Regions from separate parts of the Micromonospora sp. NPDC049048 genome, predicted to be linked through region 4. Evidence: riboswitches for the same ligand, from Rfam matches in the RefSeq annotation. Region 4 holds a riboswitch; each other region holds the start of a gene.

Region 1 (4,278 bases), on a different contig from region 4:
CGGCTCGCCCACGCCGAACGCGGCGGGGTCCATCGCCAGCCGCCAGCGGCCGTCGACCTGGCGCAGCCCGGCCGCCACGATCGGATGCTCCGGGGCGACGAGCCCGGTCAGCCCGGCCACCCGCAGGTAGCGGCGGGCCGCCTCGTCCCGGCTGGCGAACCAGGTCACCGGCCGGGTCGCCAACTCGCCTGCCTTCGCCAGCTCCGCCGGTGACCAGACCGCCTTGATGCCGACCCCGACCACGGCGTCCACCGGCAGGCCGGCGCCGCGGGCGGCCAGCGCCAGCCCGACCACCCCGCCGAGGGAGTGGCCCAGCACGACGAGCCGTTCCCCCGCCGGCAGAGCGGCGGCGATCCGCGCGGCCAGCCCCGCGAACGAGTACTCCGGCAGCGGCGGCGACCAGCCGTGGCCGGCGAGGTCCGGCGCCAGCCACCGCCCCGCCCACCGGCGTTCCAGCAGCGGCGCCAACGGCAGCCACACCTCGCCGGTGGCGCCCATGCCGTGCAGCAGCAGGAGCACGCGCCGGCCGTCCTCCCGGTCACCCGTTCCGTCGACCATGCAGCGCAGTGTGTCACCCGGGCGGGCCGAGGGCGAGGGCCGTGACCCGGACACGACATCGGGCGCCGGCCCCCGGGTGGGAGCCGACGCCCGGCGGTGTCGCTCAGGCGGAGTAGCCGCGGGTGGCGGCCCAGTTCGCCAGGGCGATGGTGCTCATCCAGTACGAGGCGGTCGCGGGGTTCGCCGAGTCGGCGATCTTCACCAGCCGGCCCTCGTCCTGGTAGCCGACGACGGCGACGTAGTGACCGCCGGGGAACGAGTGCCAGCCGCCGTTGGTGTCCGTGGCGCTGCCGGCCACGTTCACCACGACGCCCCGCCCGTCGCCGATGGCCGCGACGACGTCGGCCTGGAGCCGGTCCATCTGGGCCGGGGTGGCGGCGCCGCCGGGAATCATCCGGGTCCGGTACGGCGCACCCTTCACCGTCGCGTTCAGCACGCGGGTGGTGTCCTCGGCGGAGTCGGTGCCCATCTGGTCGGTACCCAGCTGGGCGCCGAGGGTGTCCTGGCTGCGTGCGATGCCGGCGGCGCTGAGGGCGTGCCGGACGGCCGCCGGGCCGCAGTTGTAGAAGGTGGTCTGGGCCTGGTAGTCGTAGTTCAGGCTCTTGGCCGCCGGGGGCTTCGGCCGCTCCGGCTCACGGGTCACATCCGGGTTGGCGGCGGCGCTGGAGGCGCTGGCCGAGGGGGCTGCGCTGGAGGCCGCCGGAGCGGCGCTGGACGGGACGGCGCTGGACGGGGCGGTCGTGACCCGGGCCGCTCCGCGCGAGGCGGCGTCGTCGTCGCGCGATTCGGTCGCGGCGACCGGGGCCTGCGCGGCGGCGGGGGCCTCGTCGGTGCTGGCCAGCAGCGCGCCCGTGCCCGACGCCAGCACGAGCGCGGCGGCGGACGCGGCGGCCAGCTGGTACGGACGTTCGGACGTGAGGCGACGCAGCTGTCGCTTGAGGTGGTGCTTCACGGTTTCCTCCACGGGCTCGGGGTGGGCAGCCCGCGATCCGTGCCGAGGGCAGGGCGGACCGACCGCGCGGACGGACGTCCGCGCGGGGTGCTGGGCTGCTCAGGGGGTGCGCCCGGGAAGCCGGGCGACGAACGACGGTGACCGGTCGGTCAGCTCACGACCTGCTGGCCGAGGAGCGCGGGCACCGCGACGCCGTGGAGACGGCGGAACAACCGAGGGGCGGATGGGTGCTGCACGAGGATGGAACTCCTTCCGACACCGCCGACCGGGTTAGCTGACGGATTCGGGCGGGAAGAACGCCCTACCAAGGGCCTACGGCCCTCGGATTCACCCCATGAAGCAGTGGGTCCCCGGTTCGTCGTTCACGATTAGGCGGGTCGGCGCGGCGTCGCCCTCTGGCGATCGGGTACCGCACCGGACGCGCCGACATTACTGGCCGGTTCGCGCCCTGCCAACCCCACCCCACCTGCCTAAACCTGGATCCTGGGCCCGATTTTGCGGGCATCGAGCCACTGTCGTGACTCAATGGGACGACCGTTTCTGGGAGCCCTCCGGGGGACGAGGGGTCAAGCAGGCGGACATCGGCACCCCGAATTCGCGGCGTGAATCGACCCGCGCACGTTGGTTGACCGATTCGGCGCCGTGGTGACCGGCGTCACCGAAACGGTGGGATTACCGTCCGTGCGCGGGCCGGCCCCGGCGGGAACGTCCCGCCCGCCGGGACGGTCAGCGTGAGTCGACGTACGTCGGTCGGTCCCCGGTCCGTGGCTCGGCGGACCGGGGGCGCGGCACGGCGCTGTCCCGCTTCCCCGACGCCTCCGCCGGCCCGGTACCGCCGGAGGTGCTCCCGGCGTCGTCCCCGCCGGGCGGCGTCGGCCGGGCGGGCCGGCGCGGGGTGAGCAGCCGCATCATCGGCTTCTCCACGAAGCGGTGCAGCAGGCCGGCCAGGGCCAGGTTCACCAGCAGGAAGCCGAGCACCACCGCCAGTCCCCACCAGCCGCGGAAGCCCACGCCCCAGTCGCCGGTGAGCCGCAGGACGGTGATCATCACCAGGACGTGCACCAGGTAGAAGGCGAAGGAGACCTCGCCGAGCCAGATCATCGGACGGGACCGCCACGGCGAGCGCCGCCCGCGCACGTCCGCGTCGGCCGCCGCGGTGATGACCAGGATGTACGCCACCGAGAGCAGGGCCGCCCACAGTTCGGCGCGGACCCACTGCGCGGCGACCAGCCAGGTCGCCACGAAGACGAGGCTGGCGACGGGCAGGCGCGGGCCCCGCCAGCGGCCCCGCCGCATCAGCTCGGCGGCGGCGACGCCCATCCAGAACTCCAGCGACCGTACGGGCGGGAAGACCTGGGTGAACCACCAGCGGCTCTCCTCCGGCACCAGGGCCTGGCCCGGCCAGAGCGCCAGGATCAGCAGCGGCACCGCGACCACGACGGCCCACAGCGCCCACGGCCGGGCCCGGCGGATCAGCGGCAGCGCCAGCGGCAGGCAGAGGTAGAAGAAGAACTCGCAGGACAGCGACCAGCTGACCGTGTTGATGCTGTAGAAGTGGCCCGGCCGGGGGTCCCAGGCCTGGAGGAGGAACAGGTTCTCCACGGCGACGAACCGGTCCACCGGGTCGGCGAACCAGGCCGCGACCGCCAGGGCCGCCCCCCACAGCACCACGTGGCTCGGCCAGATCTTGGCCACCCGGCGGCGCCAGAACGCCCGGCGGGTGTCGGTGGGCCGCGCCGACCAGACCAGCACGAAGCCGCTGAGGATGAAGAAGAACTGCACGCCGGACAGGCCGAGGGTGAAGATCCAGTCCACGACGGCCTTGTGGCCGGGCTCGGCGATGATGCCCATCGTCGCGGCGTGGAACCCGAAGACGAGCAGGGCGGCGACCCAGCGCAGCCCCGTCAGCGACGGCAGGCGGTTGGCCGAGGACGCGGGCCGTTCGGCCGGCGCGACGGTCGCGGCGTCCGTCATGCCGACATCCCGGCGCTCCGCAGGCTCACCAGCACGTACGTCTCCTCCTCGGCCCTCCGCGGGCAGGCGCCCCGCGGGGCCTGCTGGCGGCCCACCGGTCGGTACCGCCCGTCGGGCACCCTACCTGCCGAACGTGAGGCTCTGTTCCGTACCGTCCGCGAGTGTCCGTTATGCCCCGACAGGCGTGGACGCCCTCCCCGGTTCCCGATGGTCGAGGCGTTTTGTCCCGAGACGGCAGCGCAGGGCGTCCGGGTCCGCGCCGGATGCCTGGCTAGTATTCCGGGACCCGAAGGTGACGAGAGGCGGGACGAATGCACCGGCGCATCCTGATGCGGGCGAAGAAGGGTCCGTTCGACGTCTACTCCCCCGAGGAGACGTTCGAGCGGAACTGGATCGGCGAGAACAACGGCAACCTCGTCTTCAGCCACGCCGCCCACAAGCTGCTGCGCACCGCCACCGCCGAGATCACCTCGACCGAGTTCAGGGTCAACCTGCGCGAGGCCGACATGATCAACGAGCGGTACGACGTCTACGTCGTACCGCTCGCCAACGCCTTCCGGCGCAGCTACGCCCACCGCATCGAGACCATGACGAAGCTGATCGAGCAGCTGAAGATCCCGGTGGTGGTGCTCGGGGTCGGCGTGCAGACCGACATCCACGGCGACCGGGAGTACCTGCGCCCGATCGACGACGTCGTCACCCGGTTCGTACGGGCGGTCCTCGACCGCTCGCACAGCATCGGCGTCCGCGGCGAGATCACCCACGACTACCTGCGCACCCTGGGCTTCTCGGCC
Region 2 (4,278 bases), on a different contig from region 4:
GCACCGCGCCGGCCCCCACGAACCCCGAGCAGGCGCTCGCCGAGCTGCACGCCGGCAACCGGCGGTTCGTGACCGGGACCCCGCGTCACCCGAACCAGGACGCCGGGCACCGCGCCGCGGTCGCCGACGGGCAGCACCCCTTCGCGGTGATCGTCGGCTGCTCCGACTCCCGGCTCGCCGCCGAGATCATCTTCGATCGGGGCCTGGGCGACCTCTTCGTCGTCCGCACCGCCGGGCACACCATCGGCCCCGAGGTGCTGGGCAGCGTGGAGTACGCCGTCACGGTCCTGGGCACGCCGCTGATCGTGGTGCTCGGGCACGACTCCTGCGGGGCCGTCCAGGCGGCGCGTGCGGCGGACGCCACCGGCACCCCACCGGCGGGCCACCTGTGCGCGGTGGTGGACGCCGTGGTGCCCAGCCTGCGCCGGGCCGCCGCCGAGGGCGTGGAGGACATCGACGGGATCGTCGACATCCACATCGCGTACACCGTCGAGGCCATGCTGGGCCGCTCCGCCGTGCTCGCCGCCGAGGTGGCCGCCGGCCGCTGCGGGGTGGTCGGCATGTCGTACCGGCTGACCGCCGGCGAGGTGCGGACGGTGGCCGCGGTGCCCGCCCTCGCGGTCGACGCGCCGGAGCCGGCGGCCAGCGTCGCGCTCGCCTGACTGCGGTCCCACCCGATGACACAGGGCCGCTCCCGCGTCCGGCGGGGGCGGCCCTGTGCGTGGCCCGAGGGCGCTGCTAGAGCAGTGACACGTGTACGTGGTCCGTGTGGTTCGACGGGCCGCTGTAGGACTTCCAGCCGGTCGCCGGGAACCAGATCTGCCTGTTCCAGATCACGTAGTAGATGCCGAGCCGGTCGGCGTTGCGGACCAGGAACGCGGTCAGGTTGTTGCCGTACATGTAGGTGTCGTCGTTGTGCCAGGGGGAGAAGCCACTGCGTTGCAGCGACCAGTCGCAGGCCCGGCCCTTCGGATGCTCGTACGGGCCGCCGGAGCGGTAGCAGCCGACGAACCGGTTGAAGCCGGCCCGCTTGACCTCCTTGTACATGTGCAGCGTGCGCGCGGTGATGCAGCCGGAGGTGGTGGGGTCGTCCTCGGTGCAGGACAGGGGCTTCCAGTCGCCGTCGGCGGTACGACCCGGCGCGATCTTCGCCACCGGCGAGGTGGCGACCACCTTGCCGCCGGTCAGCCCTCTGCCGCCGACCAGGGCGAGCGCCTTCTCCGCCTCCTTCTTGCCGCGGGCCATCTCGTTCGTCAGCCGCTGCTGCTCGCGCACCTCGGCGTCGAGCGCCAGCTTCGCCTGCTCGGCGCGGTCCTTGACCGCGTTCACCTCGGCGAGCTTCTTGGAGTTGACCAGGTTGAGTTCGTCGAGCGCGGCGGCGCGTTGGACGAACGAGTCGGGGCTGGCGGTGTCCAGCAGCATCGACACCGCCCCGATCCGCCCCGTCCGGTAGGACTGGGCGGCGATCTGGCTGACCTGCGGGGCCAGCGCGTTCAGCTCGGCCTGCGCGCGGTCGACCTCCAGGGCGAGTTCGAGCTGGCGCTTCTTCGACTTCGCCAGCTTCGCCTTGGCCTGGACGTAGGACCGGTTGCGGGCCTCGATCAGGTCGTCGAGCAGCTTGGGCTCGTCGTCCCCGTGCCCGGAGGGCGTGGGCGGGGTGGGTGCGGCCACCGCCGGAACAGGGCCGGCGAGGACCGCCAGCGCGGCGAGTACGGCCACCACAGGCGTCAGCCAGCGGCGTAGGGGTGCCGTCACAGTTTTCCCTTCCGTCGACCGCCGACCGGGTTAGCTGACGGGTTCGGGGCGGAAGTGGCCCCTACCGCTGTCGCGGATTCACCCCACGTGCCTGGTTCCCCGGCTCGCCTGGCGGCGATTGGGCGGCGGCACCGCAGGCGCCGCTGCGCGCCTTCAATGGTGACCGGCAGCGAGGTTACCCGAGAGCACTCCCGGGGATCTACGTCCCTAAGCCGACTAAATGCGTTATTTCGTAATGGCACACGGTGACCAGTGACGCGTTTATCAGGCCGGACGCCCCGGTCGGTCACGCTGCGGAGTTTCACCATGCGGTGTCCGTACTCCTGTCCCGGCCGGACCATCCGGTGGGAGCGGCGGACGGCGTTTCCCCGCGCGGCCCGCCGAGGGCCTCCAGCGCCTCGGACCGGTCGGTCGCCGGCCGGGGCGTCGGCGCGGTCGCGGCGCGGTCGGCGGTGTCCCCGCCGCGACGGCCGGCCGTGGTCACCAGGGCCGCCAGCCCGGTGGTCAGTGGCACGGCGGCGATCAGACCCAGGGTGGCGACCGCGCTGCGGACGATCTCCTGGGCGAGGAACTCGCTGGTGAGCAGCTGGGTCACCGCCCGCGAGTCGGCCGTCAGCAGGAGCAGCACCGGCAGCGAGGCGCCGGCGTACGCCAGCACGATGGTGTTCACCGTCGAGGCGATGTGCGCCCGGCCGACCCGGGTCGCCGCCCGGTAAAGCTGCGTCCGGGACAGCCCGGGGTTGGCGTGCGCCAGTTCGGTGACCGTGGCGGCCTGGGTCACCGTGACGTCGTCCAGCACGCCGAGGGAGCCGATGATGATCCCGGCCAGCAGCAGGCCGTGCAGGTCGACGTCGGCCTGGTACATCGACAGCGTGGTGGCGTCCTCGGAACCGAACCCGGTCAGGTGGGTCGCGGCGGTGGCGATGGTGCCGAGGACGCCGGTCAGCACCAGGCTGCCCAACGTGCCGAGTACGGCCACCGAGGTCTGGGCGGTCACGCCGTGGGTCAGGTAGAGCACCACGAACATGATCAGGGCGGCGCCGACGACCGCGACCAGCAGCGGCGGGCTCCCGGCGCTGATCCCGGGCAGCACGAAGGTCAGCAGGATGGCGAAGCTCGCCGCCAGGCCGGCCAGCGCGGCCAGCCCGCGCCACCGCCCGAAGGCGACGATGGCGGCCGCGAAGAGCGCCACCAGCCAGATCAGCGGCTTTCCGCGCTGGTGTTCGGCGATGTTGTAGGCGCTGGCCGTGGGGTCGGCGGGGTCGGTGAGCTCGACCAGGATGATCTCGTCGTCGACGGCGACGGTCGGTGCGCCGGGCCCGGCCGGAATCGGTGTCTGCACCTGCTGGCCGGCGTCGGGGCCGTCCTCCACCCGTACGGTCACCGTGCCGCAGGGGCCCGGTGCCTCCCCCGGGCCTCCCTCCGGGGTCTCCAGGGCCGGCGGGCACGGCTCCGTCACCACCCGCGTGACGGTGCCGTGGTAGCGGGGCGTGTCGGTGCCGGCCACGGGATCGGGCGTGTCCCGTGGCCACAGCACCAGGGCCGCGATCAACGTGGCGACGAAGAGGGGCACCACGGTCGCGAAGAGGACCCGCCGTACGCCCGGCGGGGCGGACGGAGCGGGACGGGTGTGGTCGGCGCCCATCGAGTGTCTCCCAACGAATCCAGGGCGTGGTACGGGCCGGCGGGCCGGTCGGTTCAGCCTCGCCACGCGGCTGGGACGGGGGACCATCCCCACGTGGCGGTGCGGTCACGTACCCCGGTCGTCGGCCCCCGCCCGGCGGCGGGTGCTCGGTGCCACCGCCCGGCGGGGGACGCGGTGCGGGCGGTGCGGAGTCCGGATGGCCACCGGCCGAATGGTAGCCACCCCCGCACCGGCGCGCAGGTCGTGCGGGCGGTGTCGCGACGCGGACCTCAGTCGGGCATCGATGCGGGGACGCCGCGGGTTGGTACCCGTGCGGAGCGGGTCGACGCGCTAGCGTGACGGTTGTGCGGACGACGGTGACGGCGACGCGGGGCGCGCGGCTCCTGCTGCTCGTCGGCACGCTGCTCGGGCTGGCCGCCATGCACACGATCGGTCACGACTCGCACCCGACCGGCCATGCCCCCGCCCCGTCGGGGCACGCCGCCGCCGTGCCCGCCCCGCACGCGGCCCTCGCGCCCGTCCAGCAGATGGTGCTCGCGCCCGCCCCGCACGCGGCCCTCGCGCCCGTCCCGCACGCCGACGGTGCGCTCGCGCCGCCCCCGCAGGACGTCGCCCTCCACGCCGGCGGGGCGGCTCTCCATGCCGTAGGAGCGGCCCTCGGGGCCGTCGTGGACTGCCCCGGTGGCTGCGCGGCAGGACAGCTCCTGCCGTCCGGCGGTGCGGGGGGAGAGCTGCCCGGGTGGGGAGTGTGCCTGGCCGTGCTGGGCGCGTTCGCGGCCTCGCTGCTGTTGCTGGCGGCGCTCCTGTCGGCCCGCGTACGCGCTGTCGGCCCGGTGGGGGGCGGTCCGGTCGGCTGCGTCCCGCCGCCCCGGGCCCCA
Region 3 (4,278 bases), on a different contig from region 4:
GTGTACTGCAACGGCGAGATCGCCTGGTACGGCACGCCCCCCGGGTACGCGGCCTGCTCCGGGTAGGCCCGGCCGTACACCGGGATGGTGGCCTTACCGGCCTTCGGGGTCACGACGAACCCGACGGACCACTTCGCCGTCGGCTTCGAGGCGGGGTTGTGGAACCACCCCTTCTGCCCGAGGTACCAGATCGCGGTCCAGTCGCCCTGGACCTCCGCCAGCGCGTACGTCTGGCCGGCCGAGACGCGGGCGCCGTGGTCGGAGACGTACTTGGTGTTGGGGGTGCCGTCGGGCCGCAACGCGATGTCGTTGACCAGCGGCGCGTCGTGGCTCGGCGCGTTGTGCAGGAACAGCGCGGAGGAGCCGCGCAGCGGGCAGGGGGCCTCCGCCGGCGGCGGGTTCGGCACGCCCGGCGGCTGCCGGTTGCAGCCGGTGAACGGCGGCTGGTTGGTGGCGAAGTCGGGGTCGATGGTGACCAGCCCGGTCCGGTGCGTGCCGGTCGACTTGAACGGCGCCTTCAGCAGGTCGAAGTAGTGCGACCAGTCCCAGTACGGTCCCGGGTCCCAGTGCATGCCGCGCACGTTCGCGGCGACGGTGCCGGGGACGTTGTCGTGGCCGATGATGTGGTTGCGGTCCAGCGGGATGTTGTACTGCCGCGCCAGGTGACGGACCAGCTTGGCGGAGGTGCGGTACATCGCCTCGGTGTACCAGGTGCCGTGCCCGGCGAAGCCCTCGTGCTCCAGGCCGATGGACTTGGCGTTCACGTACCAGTTGCCGGCGTGCCAGCCGACGTCCTTGGTCTTGATGTGCTGGGCGATGTGGCCGTCGACCGAGCGCAGGGTGTAGTGCCAGCCCACCCGCTTCGGGTCCTTGACCAGGTTGACGCTGGGGCCGAAGTAGCCCTCGGTGTCGTGGATGACGATGTACTCGATCTTCTGCTGCGTGGGCCGGTTCGCCAGGTCGTGGTTGCCGTAGTCGCCCAGGGCGGGCCCGTACTGCTGGTACGGCGCCGGGATCCACTCGCAGGAGATGTCGACCGGGCACTCCAGCCCGTCGGGCCGGGCGAGCTTGCGCAGCCGCAGCCGGTCCAGCCAGGAACGGTCCGGCTGGACCGCGCTGCCGGCCAGCGTGACGCGCTGCCCGTCGTCGGTCAGCCGGCTGTCGCCGGTGGCGATGGTGGCGTACACCTCGTTGGCGAAGGCCGCCGCGGCGTCGGCGCTGTCCGCGCCCGAGTACCGGGCCACCGCGCCGTACCAGGCCGCGGGGTCGGTGCCGGCACCGACCGGGGCGCCGATCTCCTTCTGGTACGCGGCCAGCAGCGCCGCGCCGCCCCGGATGTTCGCCGTGACGTCCGTGCGCAGCGCCTCCTCGCTGGCGCCGGTCAGTTCCGCGGCGGCGTCGAGCGTCCGGAGCGCCTCGGCGGGCGGGGCGGCGGCCGGCGGCTCGTTGGCCTCGGCCAGGGACGGGCGGGAGTCGTCGCCGCGCGGGTCCTCGCTGCCCTCGTCGTGGTGGGTGCCGCCGGACAGGGCGGCGACGTGCTCGGCGTCGGTGAGGTGCATCGGTCCGTAGCCGCCGCTGGTGCTCGGCGTGCCGGCGTTGGTGTCCCAGCGGGACTGTAGGTAGGAGACCCCGAGCAGGACGCTCTCCGGCACGCCGTACTCGGCCGACGCGGCGGCGTACTGCTGCTGCCGGTCGGTCACCGGCGTCGCTGCGGCGGCGGATCCGGCGGCGGTGAGCGGCGTCGCCGTCAGGGCGGCGGCCACGGCGGCGGCCAGCAGGACGCGTCTGCTCCTCGATGTCGCTGACAGGTGCATCAGACCCCCAGTTCGGGCGGGCAAAGGTGGGGCCACCTTCGCCCCGCCCGCCGCCTTTGGTCAATACCTTTCTGTCTGACACTTCAGAAGGAAGAAAATCTTCGTCTTCCGGGTTGCGGATTCGCCAGGCGCGGGTGGGTACGGAGTGTCACTGCCCGCAGGGTTGCGGATCGATAACGGCCGTCTCTACTCTGGTCATTCGTCGGCCGGTGACAATCCGTCCAACCCGGGCGGTGGCGGTCCGACACCGCCGAGTCGCTCACGAGCGAGCCGGGGACCCAGGTTCCCGGGGTGAATCCGCAGCCCCTGCGGTAGGGCGTCCCCTTCCCGCCCGAACCCGTCAGCTAACCCGGTAGGCGGTCCGGAAGAAGGAGTACGCAGCCCGGTGGCACACCATGCCCCGCGGCCACCGTCGGCCCGGTCGGTCCGCACCGACCCGACGACGGCTGCGCCGCGCCCACGCTGGTACCGCTGCACCACCGCCCTCGCCGCCCTCGCCGCGTTCGCCGTCGTCCTGACCGGTGGCGCCACGGCGGCCCACGCCGAACCGACGGTCGCCGAGATCGAGCGGCAGATCGACGAGGACTGGAACAAGCTCGAACCGATCATCGAGCGGCACAACGCCACCCGACAGGACCTGGCCGCCAGACGCAAGCAGGCGAACGCGCTCGCCGCGCAGATCGGGCCGCTGGAGAAGCGGGTCGACGAGGCGATGGAGAAGGTGGGCGCCCTGGCCGCCCGCGCCTACAAGGGCGAGAACGTCTCCGTCGTCAACGCCCTGCTGGGCAGCCGCTCGCCCAGCGAGATGGTCGGGCAGCTCGAACTGCTCGACCGGTTCGCCCAGCACCAGCAGCAGGACGTGCGGCAGGTCGCCGAGCTGCGCGACCAACTGGCCGCGAAGAAGGCGCCGCTGGACGAGATGGTCGTCCAGCTCAGCCGCACCGAGGCCCAGCTCGCGGCGAAGAAGAAGCAGATCAACGCCGAGATCGACCGGTTGCAGAAGCTGCGGCTGCGGGTCTACGGCAACGGCGGCGGCGGGCCGCTGCGTCCCGCCCCCTGCCCGGCCGGCTACCCCGGCGGCCCGGCCGGTACCGCCGTGAAGTTCGCCTGTGCCCAGATCGGCAAGCCCTACGTCTGGGGTGCCGAGGGGCCGAACTCGTACGACTGCTCCGGCCTGATGCTCGCCGCCTGGGCGAAGGCCGGGGTCTCGCTGCCGCACAACGCCGCGCAGCAGCGCCGGGTCACCGCGTCCGTCAGCCGGAGCGAGCTGCGCCCGGGGGACCTGGTCTTCTACTACAGCGACCTGCACCACGTCGGCATGTACGTCGGCGGGGGCTGGGTGGTGCACGCCTCCCGCGCCGGGGTGCCGATCAAGATGAAGAAGGTCGACGACGGCCCGATCCACAGCTACGGCCGACCCGGCTGACGTGCCCGGAGGGTCCCCGCCCGGCGGGGGCCCTCCGCCCGCTCGCAGGTCGGGTCAGCGGGTCGGCCAGGTGCGCCAGTGCTGCCAGGAGCGGCTCGGGGTCGGCCCGCGCTGCCCCTGGTAGCGCGAGCCGTAGACGACCGAGCCGTACGGGTGCTCCGCCGGCGACGAGAGCCGGAAGATGCAGAGTTGCCCGATCTTCATGCCCGGCCAGAGCGTGATCGGCAGGTTGGCCACGTTGGACAGCTCCAGGGTGACGTGGCCGGAGAAGCCCGGGTCGATGAAGCCCGCCGTGGAGTGGGTGAGCAGGCCGAGCCGGCCCAGTGAGCTCTTCCCCTCCAGGCGGCCGGCGAGCTGGTCGCCGAGCGAGATGACCTCCAGCGTCGAGGCGAGCACGAACTCGCCGGGATGCAGCACGTAGGGCTCGCCGTCGGGCACCTCGACCATCGACGTGAGGTCGTCCTGCTGCTGGGCGGGGTCGATGTGGGTGTAGAGGTGGTTGTTGAAGACCCGGAAGAGCTTGTCCAGGCGTACGTCGATGCTGGACGGTTGCACCAACGCGGGCTCGAACGGCTCCAGCGCGAGCGTTCCCGCCTCGATCTCGCGGGCCAGGTCGCGATCGGAGAGCAGCATCCGCACACCTTAGCGAGCGACGTGCGTGACCTGCGTGTCGGAGTGCGTCTTCGTACAATTGTTCGATAGAATGCCGGCATGGCTTCCTGGTCCGAATTCGCCGCCGACGAGCCCCGCCTCGCCGACGGGATCCGCCTCCTCATGCAGCAGTACGGGCCGGGCTTCGGCTACCTGGCCACCGTCCGCGCCGACGGCGGGCCCCGGGTGCACCCGGTCTCCCCCGTGATCACCGACGAGGGGCTCTTCTGCTTCGTCGTCGACTCGCCCAAGCGGCGCGACCTGGAGCGCGACGGTCGCTACGCGCTGCACTCCTTCCCGCCGGAGGAGAGCGACGACGAAGCCTACGTCGCCGGCCACGCCCGGCCGGTGACCGACCCGGCCCGGGTCGCCCGGCTGGCCCGCAGT
Region 4 (4,278 bases):
GCAGTTCCGGCAGCGGGTGCTCGTGGACCACCACGTGCCCGTCGCGCTCCACGGCGGTCATCGCGGCGCTGGTGCCGCTCGCCTCCTCCAGCGGCGCGGCGACGACCACGTCCAGGCCCCGGTCCGCCGCCGCCCGCGCCAGCGCCTGGATGCCGGGCGCGGCGATCCCGTCGTCGTTGGTGACCAGTACGCGCAGCGTCATCGCTCGGCCGCCCGGTGGGCCAGCTCGTCCGGGCTGGTCCGCTCCTGCGGCCGGCTGCCCGCCGGTACGAGGCGCACCCGGTCGACCAGGCCGGTGATCGAGTCGATCCGGCCGGTGCCCAGGCCGTGCCGGGTCACGTTCAGCGCGCCGGCCGCCGCGCCGGTACGGATCGCGGTGCGCACGTCACCGCCGCGTGCCGTCACGGCCGCCACCCCGGCGGTCATCGAGTCGCCCGCCCCGCGCGGGTCGGCCGCCTCCAGCCGGGGCATCTCCACCTCGAAGACCTCGCCGTCGACGAGGGCGAGGGCGGGCTTGTCGGCCCGGCTCACCACCACGTTCTCGGCGCCCGCGGCGTGCAGGTCGTAGAGGGCCCGGGTGAGCTGCTCCTCGTCGTCGCCGTCGGCGCGGCCGTCGGCGATCAGCTCCTCGTGGCTGACCTTCAGGAAGAAGACGCCGCTGCTCAGCACGGCGTCGAGGTGCTCACCGCAGAGGTCGACCACCACCCGGCTGCCGTTGGCCCCGAGGTCGGCGGCGAAACGGCGGTAGAGGTCGGCCGGGACCAGGGACGGCTCGTTCGGCCCGCTCAGTACGCTGACCTCGGCGCGCAGCCCCTCGCCGAGGGCCAGGTTGTAGATCTCGTCCAGCTCGTGCCGGCTGAGCGGCTGGCCGGGCACGTCCACGATCTCCCGCCGGGAGCCCTCGCGCCGGTCGTGCACGTACCCGCCGCTGCCGGAGTCGCGGACCACCACCTTCAGGTCCACCCCCTCGCTGACCAGCAGCGGCTCCAGCACCTGGCCGATCTCGCCACCGAGGGCGGTGCAGAGCACCACGTCGACCCCGAGCGACATCACCATCCGGGCCTGCCAGACGCCCTGCCCGCCGGGGTGCAGGTGCAGCTCCGGCGCCTCGCTGGGCTGGTCCACGGTCACCGTCAGCCGGGGCGTGGGCGCGAAGACCATCACGTGCCCGCTCATCCGTCGTACCCGTTCATGCCCCCACCCCTCCAACCGTCGGCACGGTGCGTGGCCGCGCATGAGCTGACGGTAGCGGGAGCGTTGTCCGTGCGGCCGGACTCCGGGCGGCTTCGGCGCGGCGTCGTGAGGGCCGGACCAGGAGCCGCCGGAGACGACGGGCGCCGGTACGCCCCGGGTGCCGCGACGCGTGGCACCCGGGGCGCGGGCGTCAGTAGACCGACAGGTGTACGTGGTTGGTGTGATCGCTGGACGGGTCGCCGTTGGCTCCGCTGTACGACTTCCACCCGCTGCTCGGCAACCAGATCTGCCGGTACCAGATCACGTAGAGCACGGCGAGGCGGTCGGCGTTGTTCACGAAGTACGCCGCGAGGTTGTTGCCGTACGTCCGGTCGCCGCCCGTGGCGTCGCCGCCGAAGCCGCCCTTCTGCGCCGCGAAGTCGCAGGCCCGGCCCTTGGGGTGCTCCCCGGAGCCGCCGGAGCGGTAGCAGGAGACGTAGCGGGTGAAGCCCGCCGCCTTGGCCTGGTTCAGCGCGTGCAGGGTGCGCGGCGTGATGCAGCCGTTGGCGGGGGTGGGGTCGTTGACGCTGCACGACTCGGACGGCCAGGAGCCGTCGGAGTTGCGCGGCGCCGCCTTCGCCGTCTTGTTCGAGGTGCCGCCCGGCGAGCCGCCTCCGCCCGCGGCCTGCTGCTTCTGGTTGGCGACCGTCAGCGCCCGCTCGGCCTGCTCCTTGCGCTTGGCCATCACGGTGACCTGCTTGCGTTGCTCCCGGATCTCGCCGTCCAGGGCGAGCTTGGTGCGGGTGGCGTCGTCCCGGGTCTGCTGGAGCTCGCGCAGGGCCCGGTCCTCCTTGGCGGCCACCGCGTCGAGGGCGGCGGCGCGGTCCATGAAGCCGTCCGGCGAGCCGCTGTTGAGAAGTGCGGACGCCACGCTGAGCCGGCCGGTGCGGTAGGCGGCCCCCGCGATCTCGCCCACGTTGGCGGTGCGCGCCGCCAGCTCCACCTCGGTGGTCTTGAGCTGCGCGGTCAGCTGCTGCTGCCGCCTGGCCGACGTGTCGAGGGCGCGCTTGGCGTCGAGGTAGCCCTTGCTGGCGGCCTCCAGTTGGGCCCGCAGGGCCGGGGTGCCGCCCTCCTCGTCCTGGCCGGGGGCCGCGGCGAGCAGGCCGGCGCGGGTGGCTGCCGCCGCCGGGGCGGCGGTGACCGGGGCCACGGCGGCGCCGAGGGCGAGCATCGTGGCGATCAGGGCCGCCGTCCGGGCGGCACGTCGTCGTACAGGTGCCATCACTGGCATACACGCGTCCTTCCGTCAGCCGCCGACCGGGTTAGCTGACGGGTTCGGGACGGAAGATCCCTACCGCTGACGCGGATGCACCCCACGAACATGGTTCCCCGGTTCGCCCCGTCGGGCGATTAGGCGGCGGCCACCGCCGGCACCGGTGGGTGCCGCCTGGCGGAGGCCGAAGCCGAGACTACCGGTGCCGGTGTGACTGGTGCAGCTCTGGTGACGCAGGGTGTGTGTCCACTAACAGTCAAATCCGGCATAGCGCCACAATAGCCACCCAGATTTAAGGTTGTCCTCATTACCACTCGACTGCCCCACAGGCCCCGGAGGACGCTCCCGGCTCGATCTGCAGCGTGGCGTGCTCGATCTTGAAGTCGTCGTGCAGCGCGTCCCGGGCGGCGCGCAGCACCGCGCCGACCTCCGCGTCGGGCGCCATGGTCAGGTGCGCCGAGGCCACCTCCATCCCGGAGGTCAGGGTCCAGACGTGCAGGTCGTGCACCTCGGCGACGCCCGGCACGGCGGCCAGCCGGTCGTGCACCGCCGTGACCTGGAGGTGTTCCGGCGCGGCCTGCACCAGGATGCGCAGCGCGGCCCGGCCGAGGCGCCAGGTACGCGGCAGGATGAACACCCCGATCGCGACCGCCGCCAACGGGTCGGCCCACCACCAGCCGGTGGCGACGATCAGCAGCGCCGCCCCGATCACGCCGAGTGACCCCAGCAGGTCGCCGAGCACCTCCAGGTACGCGCCGTGGACGTTGATGCTCTCCTTCGCCCCCGAGCGCAGGAGTGCGAACGCGCCGACGTTGGCGAGCAGGCCGAGCACGGCGACCACCAGCATCGGGCCGGCCAGCACCTGCGGCGGATCGCCGAAGCGGCGGACCGCCTCGATCACGACGTAGACCGCGACGCCGGAGAGCAGCATGGCGTTGGCGAGCGCGGCCAGCACCTCCAGCCGGTAGAGGCCGAAGGTGCGCTGCGGATCGCCGCTCGCCCGACGGGTGGCGGCGATCGCCGCGAGCGCCATGCCGATGCCGAGCACGTCGGTGAACATGTGCCCGGCGTCGCTCAGCAGGGCCAGCGAGCCCGTGCGGAAGGCCGCCACCGCCTCCACCACCATCAGGCCGGCGAGCAGCCCGAACGCGGCCCAGAGCCGGCCCCGGTGGCGGTGCGCGGCATTCGCCACGGACCCGTGGTGGTGGTCATGACCTGCGCCCACGCGACCATCCTCCCTGTCGAGGCCCGGAACCGCGTTCAAACTATGCTCACATCGCTATGTGTGCAAGTAATTGGTGCTCAGCCAGTCGGGTCGACGGTGGTGAGCCGCTGGGTGGCCCGGGACAGCGCCACGTAGAGCGTCCGTACCCCCGATCCCGGGTCGGCCCGGATCTCGCCCGGGGCGACGAGGACCACCCCGTCGTACTCCATGCCCTTGGCCTCCAGACTGGTCACCACCTGAAGGCGCGGCGCACCCAGCGTGCCCAGCCAGCCGGCCACCTCGTCGCGGCGCGGCACCGGCGTGATCACCCCGACCGTGCCCTCCACCTCGGCGAGCAGCGCGCCGGTCGCCGCCACGACGGCGGCCTCCAGCTCCGCCGGCGGCACCACCAGCGCGACCGGGTCGACGCCGGTCGAGCGCACCGCCCGGGGCAGCGGAAGGTCCGGGTGCACCCGGCGGATCTCCGCCGCCGCCACCGCGAAGATCTCCGCCGAGTTGCGGTAGTTCGTGGTGAGGGTGAAGTGGTGCCGCTTTCGTCGCCCCAACGCCTGGTCCCGGGCCCGCGACAGCTCCTCCGCCTCGCCCGTCCACGCCGTCTGGGCCGGGT

Evidence for each region. Region 4 has a riboswitch for cyclic di-AMP ahead of ACGFIG_RS11620 (coiled-coil domain-containing protein). Riboswitches for the same ligand answer to the same signal wherever they lie in the genome.
Region 1: another riboswitch for cyclic di-AMP. It lies ahead of ACGFIG_RS23585 (C39 family peptidase); the one in region 4 lies ahead of ACGFIG_RS11620 (coiled-coil domain-containing protein).
Region 2: another riboswitch for cyclic di-AMP. It lies ahead of ACGFIG_RS08635 (coiled-coil domain-containing protein); the one in region 4 lies ahead of ACGFIG_RS11620 (coiled-coil domain-containing protein).
Region 3: another riboswitch for cyclic di-AMP. It lies ahead of ACGFIG_RS20380 (NlpC/P60 family protein); the one in region 4 lies ahead of ACGFIG_RS11620 (coiled-coil domain-containing protein).

The regions. Positions count from the first base shown of each region.
Region 1 is NZ_JBICTM010000007.1:360,856-365,133, forward strand. It holds gene ACGFIG_RS23580 (alpha/beta fold hydrolase) at 1-558, opposite strand, end outside; gene ACGFIG_RS23585 (C39 family peptidase) at 662-1,522, opposite strand; cyclic di-AMP (ydaO/yuaA leader) riboswitch at 1,755-1,895, opposite strand; gene ACGFIG_RS23590 (acyltransferase family protein) at 2,237-3,484, opposite strand; gene ACGFIG_RS23595 (polysaccharide pyruvyl transferase family protein) at 3,796-4,278, shown strand, end outside.
Region 2 is NZ_JBICTM010000002.1:700,161-704,438, reverse strand. It holds gene ACGFIG_RS08640 (carbonic anhydrase) at 1-662, shown strand, start outside; gene ACGFIG_RS08635 (coiled-coil domain-containing protein) at 739-1,755, opposite strand; cyclic di-AMP (ydaO/yuaA leader) riboswitch at 1,759-1,890, opposite strand; gene ACGFIG_RS08630 (YibE/F family protein) at 2,057-3,400, opposite strand; gene ACGFIG_RS08625 (hypothetical protein) at 3,745-4,278, shown strand, end outside.
Region 3 is NZ_JBICTM010000006.1:171,771-176,048, reverse strand. It holds gene ACGFIG_RS20385 (N-acetylmuramoyl-L-alanine amidase) at 1-1,814, opposite strand, end outside; cyclic di-AMP (ydaO/yuaA leader) riboswitch at 2,053-2,187, shown strand; gene ACGFIG_RS20380 (NlpC/P60 family protein) at 2,200-3,240, shown strand; gene dcd (dCTP deaminase) at 3,295-3,873, opposite strand; gene ACGFIG_RS20370 (pyridoxamine 5'-phosphate oxidase family protein) at 3,952-4,278, shown strand, end outside.
Region 4 is NZ_JBICTM010000003.1:224,940-229,217, forward strand. It holds gene surE (5'/3'-nucleotidase SurE) at 1-202, opposite strand, end outside; gene ACGFIG_RS11615 (1-phosphofructokinase family hexose kinase) at 199-1,176, opposite strand; gene ACGFIG_RS11620 (coiled-coil domain-containing protein) at 1,385-2,455, opposite strand; cyclic di-AMP (ydaO/yuaA leader) riboswitch at 2,469-2,600, opposite strand; gene ACGFIG_RS11625 (cation diffusion facilitator family transporter) at 2,754-3,671, opposite strand; gene ACGFIG_RS11630 (HelD family protein) at 3,749-4,278, opposite strand, start outside.